4 regions of the Brevibacterium sp. VCM10 genome follow, and region 4 is predicted to be linked to each of the others. Evidence: riboswitches for the same ligand, from Rfam matches in the RefSeq annotation. Region 4 holds a riboswitch; each other region holds the start of a gene.
What was found. A riboswitch is a leader RNA that binds a small molecule or an ion and turns the genes downstream of it on or off. The one in region 4 is predicted to bind thiamine pyrophosphate.
Positions count from the first base shown of each region.

Region 1: linked by a shared signal. The riboswitch ahead of thiC (phosphomethylpyrimidine synthase ThiC) and the one ahead of AD89_RS0107575 (ECF transporter S component) in region 4 are both predicted to bind thiamine pyrophosphate.
Region 2: linked by a shared signal. The riboswitch ahead of AD89_RS0101545 (hydroxyethylthiazole kinase) and the one ahead of AD89_RS0107575 (ECF transporter S component) in region 4 are both predicted to bind thiamine pyrophosphate.
Region 3: linked by a shared signal. The riboswitch ahead of thiO (glycine oxidase ThiO) and the one ahead of AD89_RS0107575 (ECF transporter S component) in region 4 are both predicted to bind thiamine pyrophosphate.

Region 1 is NZ_JAJB01000032.1:51,438-55,187, forward strand. It holds gene thiC (phosphomethylpyrimidine synthase ThiC) at 1-1,613, opposite strand, end outside; TPP riboswitch at 1,609-1,717, opposite strand; gene AD89_RS0110300 (M18 family aminopeptidase) at 1,792-3,096, opposite strand; gene AD89_RS0110305 (DUF1684 domain-containing protein) at 3,241-3,750, shown strand, end outside.
Region 2 is NZ_JAJB01000008.1:24,090-27,839, reverse strand. It holds gene AD89_RS0101560 (ATP-binding cassette domain-containing protein) at 1-201, shown strand, start outside; gene AD89_RS0101555 (sugar ABC transporter permease) at 198-1,409, shown strand; TPP riboswitch at 1,617-1,750, shown strand; gene AD89_RS0101545 (hydroxyethylthiazole kinase) at 1,738-2,667, shown strand; gene thiE (thiamine phosphate synthase) at 2,664-3,479, shown strand; gene thiD (bifunctional hydroxymethylpyrimidine kinase/phosphomethylpyrimidine kinase) at 3,476-3,750, shown strand, end outside.
Region 3 is NZ_JAJB01000028.1:54,215-57,964, forward strand. It holds gene AD89_RS0108325 (thiazole synthase) at 1-659, opposite strand, end outside; gene thiS (sulfur carrier protein ThiS) at 661-918, opposite strand; gene thiO (glycine oxidase ThiO) at 915-2,075, opposite strand; TPP riboswitch at 2,065-2,168, opposite strand; gene thiE (thiamine phosphate synthase) at 2,180-2,863, shown strand; gene AD89_RS0108345 (ketopantoate reductase family protein) at 2,860-3,750, shown strand, end outside.
Region 4 is NZ_JAJB01000027.1:11,454-15,203, forward strand. It holds gene AD89_RS0107565 (universal stress protein) at 1-121, shown strand, start outside; gene AD89_RS18295 (fibronectin type III domain-containing protein) at 158-1,645, opposite strand; TPP riboswitch at 1,860-1,968, shown strand; gene AD89_RS0107575 (ECF transporter S component) at 1,991-2,617, shown strand; gene AD89_RS0107580 (ABC transporter ATP-binding protein) at 2,617-3,750, shown strand, end outside.

The DNA of each region.
Region 1 (3,750 bases), on a different contig from region 4:
GCGGGTTCCGCCGGCAGCGTCTCGTCGTGGAACGCCTCGGCAGTCCCCGGATCGAGGCCGAGCGCGAACTGATCCCGCCAGCGGAACTCGAACCGGGCCTTCGACAGCGCGTCATCGCGGGCCGTCGCGCCGGGGTGGCCTTTCGCGATATCAGCGGCATGCGCGGCGATCTTGTACGTGATCACCCCGGTTTTGACGTCGTCGCGGTCGGGCAGGCCGAGGTGCTCCTTCGGGGTGACGTAGCAGAGCATCGCCGTGCCGTAGCGGGCGATCTCGGTCGCCCCGATCGCCGAGGTGATGTGGTCGTATCCGGGTGCGATGTCCGTGACCAGCGGACCCAAGGTGTAGAACGGTGCGCCGTGGCAGAGTTCCTGCTGGCGTTCGACGTTCTCCCGTACGAGGTGGAGCGGAATGTGCCCGGGGCCTTCGACCATCACCTGGACGTCGTGGGCCCACGCGCGTTCGGTGAGTTCGGCCAGTGTGTCGAGTTCGGCGAACTGGGCGGCATCGTTGGCATCAGCGATGGACCCTGGTCGCAGTCCGTCGCCGAGTGAGAACGCGACATCGTATCGGGCGAAGATCTCACAGAGTTCGTCGAAGTGGGTGTAGAGGAAGTTCTCCTCGTGGTGGGCAAGGCACCAGCCGGCCATGATGGACCCGCCGCGGGAGACCATCCCGGTGACCCGGTCGGCCGTGAGGGGCACATAGCGCAGCAGCACACCGGCGTGGACGGTCATGTAGTCGACACCCTGCTCGCACTGTTCGACGACCGTGTCGCGATAGATCTCCCAGGTCAGCGCGTTCGCATCACCGTCGACCTTCTCCAGTGCCTGATAGATCGGGACGGTGCCGATGGGGATGGGGGAGTTGCGGATGATCCATTCCCGGGTGGTGTGGATGTCATTGCCGGTCGACAGGTCCATGAGGGTGTCGGCACCCCACTTCGCGGCCCACCGCAGCTTCTGCACCTCCTCGGCGATGGAGCTGGTGACTGCGGAATTGCCGATGTTCGCGTTGATCTTGACGAGGAACGCCTTGCCGATGATCATCGGCTCGGATTCGGGGTGGTTGATGTTGTTCGGGATGATCGCCCGACCGGCGGCGAGCTCGGCACGCACGAGCTCGACATCGCACTGCTCGCGGAGCGCGACGAACCGCATCTCCGGGGTGATGATTCCCTGCCGGGCGTAGTGCATCTGGGTCACCGTGCGGCCGGCCTTGGCGCGACGAGGAACAGGTTTGCGTCCGTTCCACTGCTGAGACGGGGCACCCCGGCGGACGGCTGCACGACCGTCATCGGCGATGTGGTGGCCGCGGGCTGCATACGTTTCGGTGTCGAGGCGGTTCTCGACCCACGGAAATCGCAGAGCAGGCAGTCCTTCTTCGGGAATGCTGCCCGGTCCGACTGTGCGGTAGACATCGACGGGATCGTTGGCCCGGCCGTTCGAGTCCTCGAGTTCGATGCGGGTCACGGGAACGCGGATGCCGTGGTCCGTGTCGTCGACCCATGCCGGCGAATGCGTCGGATACTGCTCGAGGGTGAATGCGTCGTGCGAATCTGCGTCGGACGAAGTCGTTGCAGGGGCAGGTGTTTCAGGGGTGAATGCAGTCATCTGCAGTCCTCACTTCCTACGCCGGTATCAACCGGATCAGGTTCTACGGTCTCGGACGAGGCAGTCCGATCTCAGCCCGTGCAGCGGGCTCCCGTGGGGTCGTGCAATTCGTATCACGATTGTCGTGGTGAGGACAACCGCGGTGTCGGCGACATCGAGTCCCGCCGGGGGTGCGAGGTCAGCTGCCCTGGAGGAATGCCTTCGCTACGGCACCGAGGGCGAGCACATCGGAGACCGCGACCATCTCGCGGGCCGAGTGCATCGAATACAGGGCCGGACCCACGTCGACAGTCGTCATGCCCAGCCGGGTCGCGGTCAGCGGTCCGATCGTCGACCCGCAGGGCATCGCATTGTTCGACACGAAATCCTGGTACTCGACCCCGGCGGCCGCGCATGCCTGCGACCACACGGCCGTGCCGACCGCATCCGTGGCGTAGCGCTGCTGAGCGTTGAGTTTGAGCAGGGGACCGCCGCCGAGGCGGGGGCGCACATGCGGGTCATGGCGTTCCGGATAGTTCGGGTGAGCAGCATGCCCGGCATCGGAGGAGACGCACACCGAGGAGGCCATCGACGCGAGATAATCGCTGCGCGTCGACTGCGGCAGCAAGGAGGCGACGATGCGTTCGGTGACGTCGGCGAGGAACGGGCCGCACGCCCCCGACCGCGAATTCGACCCGATCTCCTCGTGGTCGAAGGCCGCGAACAGGGGGATGCCGTCGAGGCCGTCGGCATCGAGCTGGGTGAGCGCGGTGACACCGGCGTGGACGGACAACAGGTTGTCCAGCCTCGGCGAGGCGAAGAACTCCTCGGCCGCACCGAAGAGGGCCGGTTCCTGAGTGGGGATGGTGTAGACATCGTGACCGACGACGGTCTCGGCATCGACTCCGGCGGACGCGGCGAGCAGTTCGACGATGTCCGCCTCGGCGAGGTCGGTCAGGCCGATGACGGGAGCGGTATGACGCTGCTTGTCCAGGGCCAGCCCCTCGTTGACCTGCCGGTCGAGGTGGATCGCCAGCTGCGGGATGCGGGCGATCGGTCCGGTGCGGGCGAGCACGATGCGGCCGTCGGCGAGGCCGAGACGACCGGCGAAGGCGAGCTCACGATCGAGCCACGAATTCAGCAGCGGCCCACCGTAGACCTCCACCCCGACCTGGCGGGTGCCCTCAGCGGTGTACTCGCCGCCGGGTTTGAGTTTGAACGCCGGGGAATCGGTGTGGGAACCGAACACACGGAACCGGTCAGCCGCCTCGGTGACGGTGGGATTCATCCACGCGATGAGCGCGCCGTCCCGGATGACGTAGTGCCCGGCCCCGGGCGTCAGCGCCCAGGGAACGGACTCGTCGAGGCGGGAGAATCCGGCCTTTTCCAGGCGTTTCGCGGCGGTGGCCACCGCGTGATAGGAGCTGGGGGAGGCGCTGACGAAGTCGCCGAGGTCGGCCGCTGTCGTCGCGGCCCGGTCCGGTCTCGGGAGTGATTCATTCATTTCCCCAGCCTATCGTTTGCGGTAGTTTGGAGGTGAAGAAGATCAGGTCTCAAGCGCCGGGTTGCCACCGCGTCCAAGAATCAGGCGGGGCGGCGACCCTGGGCGACCCTGCAACTGCACCAGCGACGGCAAGGAGTGTTCGACGTGAACCAGTTCGTGACGGAGTGGAACACCTGGCGCGACTCACGGAACTCGGCACTGGCGAAACCGTTCGGCTGGCTCAGCGTCGTCGGCCTGCACTGGCTCGATGGCGAATCGACCTGGGCCGACGCTCCCGGCACTTTCACCGTCGACGACGGGTGGGTGACCGTGTCCCTGGATCCCGGCATCAAGGCCGGCCCTGCTGCGGAGACGTTCGACCTGCTCAGCACGGTCGGCGACGGCCCAGACGGGTCGGATCCGGCTGGTTCAGGGGCTGGATCCGGGACTGGTCCTGGGAATGGGGCTGGCTCTGAGGTGAACAGCGCAGGTGCGAACGGCGCGGCTGCAAACGGCGCGGCTGCGACCAACTCGGGGCCGACCCGGGAGACCAGCCCGGCAGTGCCCAGCGACACCTCGACCCTGCCGAGGGTCACGGACCAGACCGGCGCGGCCGGTGCGGGCGCTGATTCTGCGGATGGTGCGGATGGTTCTGCTGGTGCGGAAGCAGGTGCG
Region 2 (3,750 bases), on a different contig from region 4:
CGTGACCTCGGGGTGCTGCTCGTCAGCCACAATATGGCTGACGTGCAGGCTGTGTGCGAGCGGGTGCACGTGCTGCGCTTGGGCAAGGACGCCGGTGACTTCCCTGGCGACGAACGCACGGACGTGCTCGTGGCCGCGATCACCGGGGCCAGCGACAACGTCGTGACCAAGCGTGCGGCACGGAGGGGTGAGCGTCGATGACCCGCAATTCCTTCATCACCGACGAACGGATTACTCACGAAGGCGTCGTCGGAACGTTCCTGCGACGGGTCAAAGAGGGCCAGCTCGGATCGTTCCCGGTCATCTTCGCCCTCATCGTCATCGTCATCGTCTTCCAGACGGCCGACTCGAACTTCATCTCTCCGGCCAACCTCGTCAACCTCTCCACCCAGGTCGCATTCCTCGCGATACTTGCCCTGGGCATCAACCTCATCCTGCTCCTCGGCGAGATCGACCTCTCCCTGGCGCAGTTGGGCGGATTGGCCGCCTCGCTGCTCGGTGTTCTGGTGGTGAGGCAAGGTGTGCCGCCGGCCCTGGCGCTGGTCATCATGCTGCTGCTCGGCCTGGTCGTCGGTGCGATCCAGGGCTGGTTCTTCGCCGTCGTCGGCATCCCGGCGTTCGTGGTGACCCTGGCCGGCTTGCTCGCGTTCACCGGCCTGACGCTGACAACCCTGGGTACGCAGAAGAACCTGTCGATGTCGGACACCTTCGCCTTCGACTTCGCGAGCTTCTATTTCCCGGCGATCTGGGCCTATGTCTTCGGTGCGATCGCGATCATCGGATTCGGCGTCGGCATCATCTATTCGAAGTTGCGCCGCCACCGGGAGGGTCTCAGCGCTCCGAGCTGGACTTCGGTGACCGTGAGGATCGTCCTGCTGGCCGCGATCGTGTTCGGCTTCCTCATCCTCGTCAATCAGGACTTCGGTCTGGCGATGCCGTTCTTCCTCATGATCGTCATCGCGATCATCATCGACCTCGTGCTGCGCAAGACCCGTTATGGTCGTTCGATCTACGCCGTCGGCGGCAAGGTCGAAGCCGCCCGACGTGCCGGCATCCGCGTGACCTGGGTGCGCATCAGCGTGTTCATGGCTGCCGGAGTGCTGGCCGCTCTGTTCGGATTCATCAAGACCGGAGTGACGACGAACGCGGGATCGACGCTGGTGAGCACGCAGGACCTGCTCAACGCGATCGCTGCGGCCGTCATCGGCGGCACCTCGCTGTTCGGTGGTCGCGGAACCGCCTGGGCGGCAGTGCTCGGCGCACTGGTCGTCGGCGCGATCAACAACGGTCTCTACCTCATCGGCTTCAACTCCGATGCACAGCAGATCATCACCGCGCTCGTCTTGCTCACCGCCGTAGTCATCGATGCGCTCAGCCGCCGCGGCCAGAGGTACGTCGGGCGGGGGTAGTGCCGGGTCGGCGGCACAGGGGCGTCCGCTCAACGCTGAGCGCTCAAGCTGTCGTCGACCGCTCGGTTCCGCAAGAGCTCCCTCTGCCGACCGCTCGCCTGAGCGTCGAGCGCGCAATGCACAGCTTGATACAGCGACGTCAAGTCGAGCGGTCGGCACTGAGCATCCAAGGAGTCGCCGTGCCTCAGCCGGGCTGATACAGTCGGAGCCAATGACATGGGGTGCCTCATGAAGATCCGTTCGCACCGAAGAGCTGCGCACGGAGGACACCGAGGCTGAGAGAACACCCATCGAACCTGATCTGGGCCATACTAGCGAAGGGATCGTCATGGTTGACTTCGACCTGCGTTCTGCGAATGCGCGACTGCGCGCAAGCAATCCACTCATCCAATGCATCACGAACACCGTCGTGCAGCAGTTCAGCGCGAACGTGCTCCTGGCTGTCGGCGCCTCCCCGGCGATGCTCGACCACGAAGCCGACGCCGGACAGTTCGCCGGCATCGCCAGCGGAGTCCTCGTCAACTTCGGCACCGCCTCCAACCATCAGCTGCTCGCCGCCGATGCCGCCATCGACGTCGCCAACGCCGCCGGCAAACCCTGGGTCCTCGACCCCGTGAGCGTCGGCGCCGTCGACTTCCGCACCTCCCGCATCCGCCGCGCCGCCGCCGATCACCCCACCGCCATCCGCGGCAATGCCTCCGAGATCGCAGCTCTCGCCGGAGTCGGACTCGGCGGTCGCGGCGTCGACTCCACCGATGAAGTCGATGCCGTCCTCCCCGCCGCCGCAAAGCTGGCCAGGGAAACCGGGGCCATCGTCGCCGTGTCCGGACCCACCGATGCCGTCGTCGCCCATATCGACGGCACCGACCACGTCGCCCGCATCACCGGCGGACATGAGTTCATGCCGCTGGTCATCGGCACCGGGTGCTCTCTCGGCGCCGTCACCGTCGCCTACCTGGCTGCCGCCCGGGCAGGACTGGCCGACCCCGACGCCGATGCCTCGGCCGTCAACGCCACGAACGGGTCCGGGGACGGTGGGGCCGCCTCGGCGAGGTTCGAAGCCGTCGTCGCCGCCCACGCGCACTTCGCGGTCGCCGGCGAACTCGCCGCCGACGGCGCGAAGGGGCCGGGCAGCTACTCGGTGAACTTCCTCGACGCACTCCACGCCGTCGACGGTGACCGACTCGCACAGGCGAGAATCAGCCTCGACACGCTCACCACTGTCAGCGATACCGCCAACGAAGGCGTCCAGGCATGACCGCCGGATCCGCCCACATCGCTGACACCCCGGACCGCGCCGCCGCCCACATCGCTGACACCCCGGACCGCGCCGCCGCCCACATCGCTGACAACCCGAACGGCGCCGCCGCTAACCGCGCCGCCGTGACCGACCGCTTCGCCGGAATCGACACGCGCCTCTACCTCGTCACCGACTCCGCGCAATGCGAAACCGCCGGCCGCACCGTCGCCGAGACCGTGCAGGCCGCCGTCGCCGGGGGAGTGGGCATCGTCCAGGTCCGCGACAAGGACATCGACGACGCCGGCTTCTACTCGCTCACCCGCCAGGTCATCGCCGCCGTCGACGCCGCCACCCGCGACACCGACCGCACGGTCCCCGTCGTCCTCAACGACCGCGTCGAGGTGGCCCGCCGCCTCATCGACGAAGGCGAGACCGTGCACATCCACGTCGGCCAAACCGATGCCACCGTCGCCGAGGTGCGCGCCGCCCTGGGTGCGGCACCGCTCATCGGTCTCTCGGCCGCGAACAGCGACGAATTCGCCGCCGCCCGCAACTCCGGAGTCGTCGACCTCGTCGGCATCGGACCGGTCTATGACACCTCCACAAAAGCCGACGCCCCCGACGGCATCGGACCGGAGCGCCTCGGCGAGCTGGCGGCAGAAGCCGGCCTCCCCGCCGTCGCCATCGGCGGCATCACCGCCGACCGTGCCCCCGACCTGCACGGACGTGGACTGATCGGAATCTGTGTGGTCTCGGCGATCTGCCTGGCCGACGATCCGAAGTCGGCGGCCGAAGAGCTGCTGGCCGCTTTCACCGGGAGCGACCAGTGACGACCCGCCCGCCGATCACCTTGTCAATCGCCGGCACCGACCCCTCCGGCGGCGCCGGTATTCACGCCGACCTCAAGACCTTCACCGCGCGGAAGACCATGGGCACGACCGTCATTACCGCCCTCGTCGCGCAGAACACGCACGGGGTGTCGCGCGTCTATCCGATCGACGTCGATTTCGTCGCCGATCAGTTCGAGTCCGTGCTCGGCGACCTGCCCGTCGATGCGACGAAATCGGGGATGCTCGGCAGCCGTGACCTCGTCGAACTCGT
Region 3 (3,750 bases), on a different contig from region 4:
ATCGCCCGAGCCATGGCGTGTGCGTCGTGAGCGCGAGTGACCGCAGAAGCCAGGAGAACCGCAGTGCACCCGAGCTCCATCGCCAGAGCCGCGTCCGAAGCGGTGCCGACACCGGCGTCGAGGATGACGGGCACCTGCGCCCGGGAGACGATGGTCTCGATGTTGTGAGGGTTGAGGATGCCCAGCCCGCTGCCGATCGGGGCACCTGCCGGCATCACCACGGCCACCCCGGCATCCTCCAGACGTTTCGCCAGGGCCGGATCGTCGTTCGTATAGGCGAAGACCGTGAAACCGTCGAGGACGAGTTCCTCGGCGGCGGTGAAGAGCTCGACGGGGTCCGGGAGCAGGGTGACCTCATCGGCGATGACCTCGAGTTTCACCCAGTTCGTCTCCAGGGCCTCCCTGGCCAGTCGGGCGGTGAGCACGGCATCCCGGGCCGTATAGCAGCCGGCCGTGTTCGGCAGCACCCGGATTCCCAGACGCTGCAGCATGGTGAACACCGAATCCCGGGACTCGGCGTCGAAGCGGCGCATCGCCACCGTGGTCAGCTCGGTTCCCGAGGCCACGAGGGCGTCTTCGAGGATGCTCAGGGAACTTGCCCCGCCCGTGCCCATCACGAGGCGAGACGACATCTCCACGTCATCGACCATCCAGCTCATCTCAGCCTCCCTGCACTGCGGTGACGATGTCGACGGTATGCCCGTCGGCCAGGGCGAACCCGGACCAGGCACCGCGACGGATGACCTCGCCGTCGACGGCCAGGGCCAGCCCTAAGCGTCCGCCGTCGGCCGGTGTCCCATCGGGGTTCAGCTCCCGTCCGGTGACCTCGGCGATGAGGTCGAGCGCCGAGGTGGCACCCGGCAGCTCATGATGGTCGCCGTTGAGGACGATGGTCGGTGAGTGTTCGCGATCGGTCATGAGTTGCTCCTCATCAGGTGGGCAGTGGTGTGGTTTGTGGCGAAGCGGTGCGGGGACACGGACTCGAGCGCTCCGTCAGGAGGCCAGTCGGAGGCGACACCCAGGGCGAGCTCGGCGCCGAGGCGGCCGCCGAACGGGGCCAAGAGGATGCCATGGCGGAAGTACCCCGTGCTCACAACGCAGCCGGGATCGATGCGCCCGATCATCGGCAGGTCGTCGGGAGAACCGGGGCGAGCGCGGGTGGTGATGTCGGTGATCTCCGCGTCGACGATGCCCGGGACCAATCGCTGCCCGTCAGAGAGCAGCCGGTGGATCGCCCCGGCAGGGGTGCCGGAGAGTCCGTCCTCGCGGGAACTGGCACCGAGCACGATCTCACCGTCGGGGCGGGGGACCAGGTAGACGGGGCGGCCGTTGACCAGCCCGCGGATGGTCCGAGTCAGCAGGGGAGTCGCCTCGGCGGGGGCACGCAGGCGCAGCACATCACCCCAGACTTCCCGGATCGGCAGCGGCGGGACACCGGCGATCTCGGTGATGGCGCTGCCGGCGCAGACGACCACCTGATCGGCTTCCAACAGGCGGCCGTCTCCCAGCGTGACGCCGGTCGTCGCCGCACCATCGCCCAGCAGCTCGGCCACCCGCTGCCGAATAAGAAGCGACTCTGAGCCGGCCGTAAGAGCAGACAACAGTCCCGCCGATACACGACGGGGGTCGATCGAGTGATCACCGGGAATGTGCACGGCCCCGGCCACGGCAGGCGACAGCGACGGTTCGATACGGCGGGCGGCACTGCCGGTGATGAGCTCGGTGGCGAAACCCGATCGCGATTGTGCTTCGCGCAGCTCCCGCAGAGCCTGCAGATCAGCCCGGTCACCCGCACACACCACGGTCCCGGCATCTGTGAAACCGAGATCGGTGCCGGTGGCGCTCGCCACCTCTGCGGCGAATTCCGGGTACATCTGAGCCGAGGTCCGCATCAGCGGATACAGGGGAGTCTGCCCCCAGACTACCTCGGCGGCGGGAGCGATCATCCCCGCGGCGGCATGGCTCGCACCCTGGGCGGGGGCAGGATCGACGATGGTGACTTCGGCACCGAAACGGCGCAGATACCAGGCCGTGGACAGGCCGATGATCCCGGCGCCGACGACGATGACTCTCACAGCTTCTCCCTCCGGCGGCATGATCCGCATCAGGTCTGACGGTCGGCTCCTACGCCCTCTCAGCCTCGTTGGGAGGCTCCCGCGAACTCCTCTACTCTATGACCATGACCACACAGATGCCACCGCGCACCGCAGCGCGGCAGAAAAAGAGGACCTGGAGGCAGGCCCGATTGGCCGAAGCGTCGCTCTACCTGTGCACCGATGCCCGAACCGCTCAAGGCGACCTCACCGAGTTCCTCGACGCCGCCTACCGTGGGGGAGTCGACATCATCCAGCTGAGGGACAAGAGCCTCGAGGCCCGCGCCGAGATCGCCGCATTGGAAGTCCTCAGGAATGCCGCCGCACGCCACGGCAAGCTCTTCTCCGTCAACGACCGCGCCGATGTCGCGCTGCTGACCGACGCCGACGTCTTCCACGTCGGTCAGGGAGATCTCACCAGTGCTCAGGCCAGAGCCGTGCTCGGCCCCGACGTCCTCCTCGGCCGCTCCACCCATTCCCTCGAGCAGGCGCTCGCCGCCGAGGCGGACCCGGAGACCGACTATTTCTGTGTCGGGCCGGTCTGGGAGACCCCGACGAAACCCGGCCGTGCCGCTGTGGGGACGGCACTGCTGACCGCTGCCGCCGCCGAGGCGAGCAAACCGTGGTTCGCGATCGGCGGCATCGCGGCAGGGGAGAGACTGGACGCGATCCGGCAGGCGGGCGCGAACCGTGCCGTCGTCGTCCGTGCGATAACCTCGGCAGACGACCCCGCTGCGGCCGCACGGGTGCTCAAGGAGGAGTTGGAATGACCCCAGCAGCTGACAGCGCATCCGACGGAATCGATGCAGGTGCCGGCCTGTCGATTCTCATCGCCGGGGCAGGCGCCACCGGCGGAGCGTTCGGCACCTATCTGCAGGAGGCCGGACGCGATGTCACGTTCCTGCTCCGGCAGGCTCGGGCGGCGACGGTCCGCGCGAACGGACTGCGCTTCACCGCTCCCGGTGCCGATCGGACGAACCAGGTCGATGTCATCACCGCCGAGGAGCTCAGCGCCTCACCGAGGATCTTCGACATCGTCATCGTCGCGGTCAAAGCGGGTGGACTCGACTCGGTCATCGACGATATCGGACCGGCTGTGGGGGAGCAGACGACGATCATCCCGTTCCTCAACGGCATGGCTCAGATCGAGAAGCTGCAGCACAGGTACCCCGGTCAGGTGCTCGGTGGGTTCGTCAAGATCGTCGGCACGATCAGAGACGGAGCCGTCGTCCAGCTCACCGACCTTGCGGTGATGACCATCGGCGACCTTCACGCCGCGGCCGTACCCACGCGAATCTCCGCGGCTCTCGACGTCCCCGGATTCAAGCTCCAGCTCGTCGACGGAATCATCGACGGGCTGTGGGAGAAGTGGACCTTCATCGCCGCGGCGGGAGTCGTCACATGCCTGTTCCGCGCTCCCGTCGGGGCGATCATGGCGGCCGGCGGCAGATCGCACGTGCATGCCATCATCGACGAACTCGAAGCCGTGGCGGCCGCGGCCGGACACCCGGTGTCGGAGGCCTCCCACGACATGACGCTGCAGATGCTCACCGCGGACGGTTCGGCCTTCACCTCATCCCTCTACCGGGATGTGACGGCAGGGCTGCCGAGCGAAACGGAGCACATCCTCGGCGACCTGTCGGCCAAGGCAGAGGAG
Region 4 (3,750 bases):
CGCTCAGCTGACGGTGATGGGCACCCGCGGGCGCGGACGGATCCGCAGCGCCCTGCTGGGATCGGTCTCGCGCGGAGTACTCAATCACGCCGGAGGCCCGGTCATGGTGGTACCGAGCTGATGCGAAGCGTCGGGCCGATCAGCAAGGCTGTGGCAATCAGCTGAGCCCGCCGCCGGTGCGGGGAAGGTCTCCATCCCCACCCGCCGAGGCGGTCCCGGAGGAACCCGCATCATCATTCGTCCCTGCGGCGTTCGCCTCGGCCGCTTCTGCCTCGGCGCCCGGGGCGGGGTCGTCCGCCTCGGCGCGCCTGAGTTCGACATCGTCGATCTGCTCGGCTGTTGCCTGCGCTTCCGCCCGTTCGCCATCGGCCGACGCTCCCCCAGCGGGCACCTCATAGGTCGTCGCCCGCAGCGCTTCGTCGCTGACGCGGACTCGGGTGAAGGCGGGCACGTCGTTGTGGACGCTCTTGCCTTCCCAGTCGAGGCCGGGAACGTAGTTGTAGAACTTCGATCCCGATGACGAGGTCAGCGTGAGGTAGAGCGTCTGCCCGTCTTCCTTCTCCTCCTCGGCTCCCGCTTCGGAGCCCTCGACGGGCTTGCCCTCCCCGTCCATGAGGAAGGTGCGGTTATAGATGTGGTCGTGGCCGGAGACGACGAGGTCGATGTCATTGCGGGCCGCGACCGGTGGGATCGCCTTCCGCAGCCGCTTCACATCGAGATCGTTCCAATGTGTTGCCGTCGAATAGATCGAATGGTGGAATCCCAGCACAGTCCATCGTGCCTGGCCACCGTGTTCGGCGACGACCTCGTCGATGAACTCGGCGTGGGCGTCCAAGTCCGGACTGTTCGAGTTGATGTTGAGGAACAGGACTCCGTCTTCGATGAACCAGTAGTCGCCGCCGGAGGTGATGATGCCTCCGCCGCCGTGATCCTGGCTGACATTGGGTCGGTTGAAGTGCTGTTCGTAGGCCTTCGAAGACACATCGTGGTTGCCGATCGTGGTCGCCTGCGGGATCGTCCGGGTTGCTTCCGGGGCCAGGTACTGCGCGCACTGCTCTTGGTTGCCGGCGGAGTTGACCTGGTCTCCCAAGGAGTAGAAGAAGCTCGGGTCGTCGGCAGTGGCCACGGCCGTCGACAGGGTCCGGTCCCAGCCGGTGGCGTCGTCGGGGTCTCCGCCTCCGGCGCCGACCTGGGGGTCGCCGAAGACGAGGAATTCGTCATCTCCTCCAGACGATCCTGTGGTGAACTGCTGCACCTCGGTGAACCCGTCCTCGTCGCTGCCGACCTGGTAGGCGTAGTCGGTGTCGGGTTCCAGGTCGGTCATGCTCGCATGGTTGAAGTGACGTTTGAGGTCGGTGGCGAGACCGGAGTCCGTGGTCTGAGCCGCTGCCGCGTCGGCGGGAAGTTCGCCTCCCTCGAGTTCATTGACCGGCGCCCACTGGACTTCTCCCCCGCCGGAGTTCTCACTCATCCACGAGAGGTTGCGCGTCGTCGAGTCGGCTCCGACCTGCAGTACGGGATCGGTGATCGCTTCACTCCCCGCATCCACCTCGGCGGGTGTGTCCGTCGGGTCCTGGCTCGCGGTCGAACTCGGGCCGCCCGAGCCGAGAGATGGTTCGGCACGCACGGGCACCGGGGCCGCCACCAGAGCGGCGAGCAGGGTGGCGGCGGACAGGGCACACTGAGCGGTCTCTTCAGTCGATGCGTATTCACCCGCCTATTCCTACTGACCAGTAGTGTCCGGTCGTTCGAGGACCGTCGACGGGAAGGGAAACGGGAAGTGAATCCTCGATGACCGACCCCGGACTCCGCGTCGTTTCCGATCCCAGCCTCCGCGTCGCTCCCCTGTTGTACAGTGGTGGCTACGACAGGGGAGCGCCGTCAGGGGCGCTGAGAGTGCAGAAGAAGCTGCAGACCCTCGAACCTGATGCGGTCAGTACCGCCGAAGGAAGTCGAGACTCTTCACCCCTCCTTGATATGAGGAGGCACAATGCCGAATACCACCGCGCCGACCACCACCCCCGCCCGCGCGCAGGCTTTCACCGCGGCGCCGAAGACCAAGCAGTGGCGGGTCGTCGACTATGTCACCACCGCCGTGCTCGGCATCGCCGTGGGACTCGTCTTCTGGGTGCTCGCGCTGAGCTGGAAGGTTCTCGAACTCGCCTTCCAAGCATTCCCGCCGTCGATCGGCCTCATCGCTGGACTCTGGGTGCTGGCCGGTCCGCTGGCCGGTGCCATCATCCGCAAACCCGGTGCCGCACTCCTGTGCGAACTCATCGCCGCGATCGTCGAAGCCGTGCTCGGCTCCCACTTCGGGGCGACCGTTCTGCTCTCGGGACTGCTGCAGGGCCTCGGTGCCGAACTCGTCTTCGCCGCCTTCGGGTACAAACGCTTCACCCTGTGGGTCACCGCCGCTTCGGGTGTGCTGGCCGCGGCGTTCATGGCCGTGAGCGAGAACATCATGTACAACGCCGAATGGCAGTTCGGGTTCCAGGCGATCTATGCGGTCTGCGCGATCGTCTCCGGCCTCGTCATCTCCGGGATCGGCGCCTGGTACGCATACCGGGCGATCGCGGCCACCGGAGCTCTGAGCTCCTTCGCCTCCGGCCGTCGCTGATGGCGCTGCCGATCACGGCCGCCGGCTTCTCATGGACGCACACCGACCGTGACGCGCCGGCCGTCGGTCCGCTCGACCTGCAGATCGCGGCCGGAGAGAAGGTGCTGCTGCTCGGCGCCTCCGGAGCGGGGAAATCGACGTTCCTCCACGCCGTCGCCGGTGTCCTGCCCGAGGAATCGGGTGAGGCCACCGGTGAACTCCTCGTCGGCGGAGAGAAACCGGATCCTCGCCGAGGCAGCACCGGGCTGGTCCTCCAAGATCCCGATTCGCAGGTGATCTTCTCCCGCGTCGGTGATGATGTGGCATTCGGGATGGAGAACCTCGGACTCCCGGCCGAGGTCATCGAGGCTCAGGTCCCCGAGTCCCTGCATGCGTTGGGACTCGATCTGGCCCCGGAGCATCCGAGTGCTGCCCTGTCCGGTGGGCAGAAGCAGCGGCTGGCTCTGGCCGGAATCCATGCGATGGCCCCGGAGGTCATCGTCCTCGACGAACCGACGGCCAATATCGATCCCGCCTCGGCGACCGAGGTCCGCGATGCCGTGCTCACCGTGCAGGCCGAGACACAGGCGACCATGCTCGTCGTCGAACACCGGGTGGAGCTGTGGACCGAGCACGTCGACCGTGTCATCGTGCTGGGCGGTGACGGGATCGTCGCCCAAGGTCCGCCCGAGCATATCTTCACCGATCCGGACCTGACCGAAACGCTCATCGGCTGCGGCATCTGGATGCCGCAGGACTCCCCCACCCCGCGCCGAGGCGGAACCGAGGGATTCGGTGGGACGTCGGGCCGCCTCGGCGAGGTTCTGCTACGCACAGATCGGCTCAGCGTTGCTCGACCGCGCATGGCCACCCCCGCCGCGACCGGACTGGACCTGAGCCTGAGCGCCGGTCAGGCCCTCGGAATCATCGGTGCGAATGGGGCAGGCAAATCGACCACGGCCCTGACCTTGGCGGGCCTGCTGCCCGAATTCTCCGGGCAGGTCCTCGCCGAGGCGGCCCTGCGGGAAGGAGCCAAACGGCCCCGACCGTTCGCGTGGCCGTCGAAGCAGCTGGCGGCGCGCATCGGGATGGTCTTCCAGGAACCGGCCCACCAGTTCCTCACCTCGAGCGTGGCGGCCGAACTCGAGCTGGGT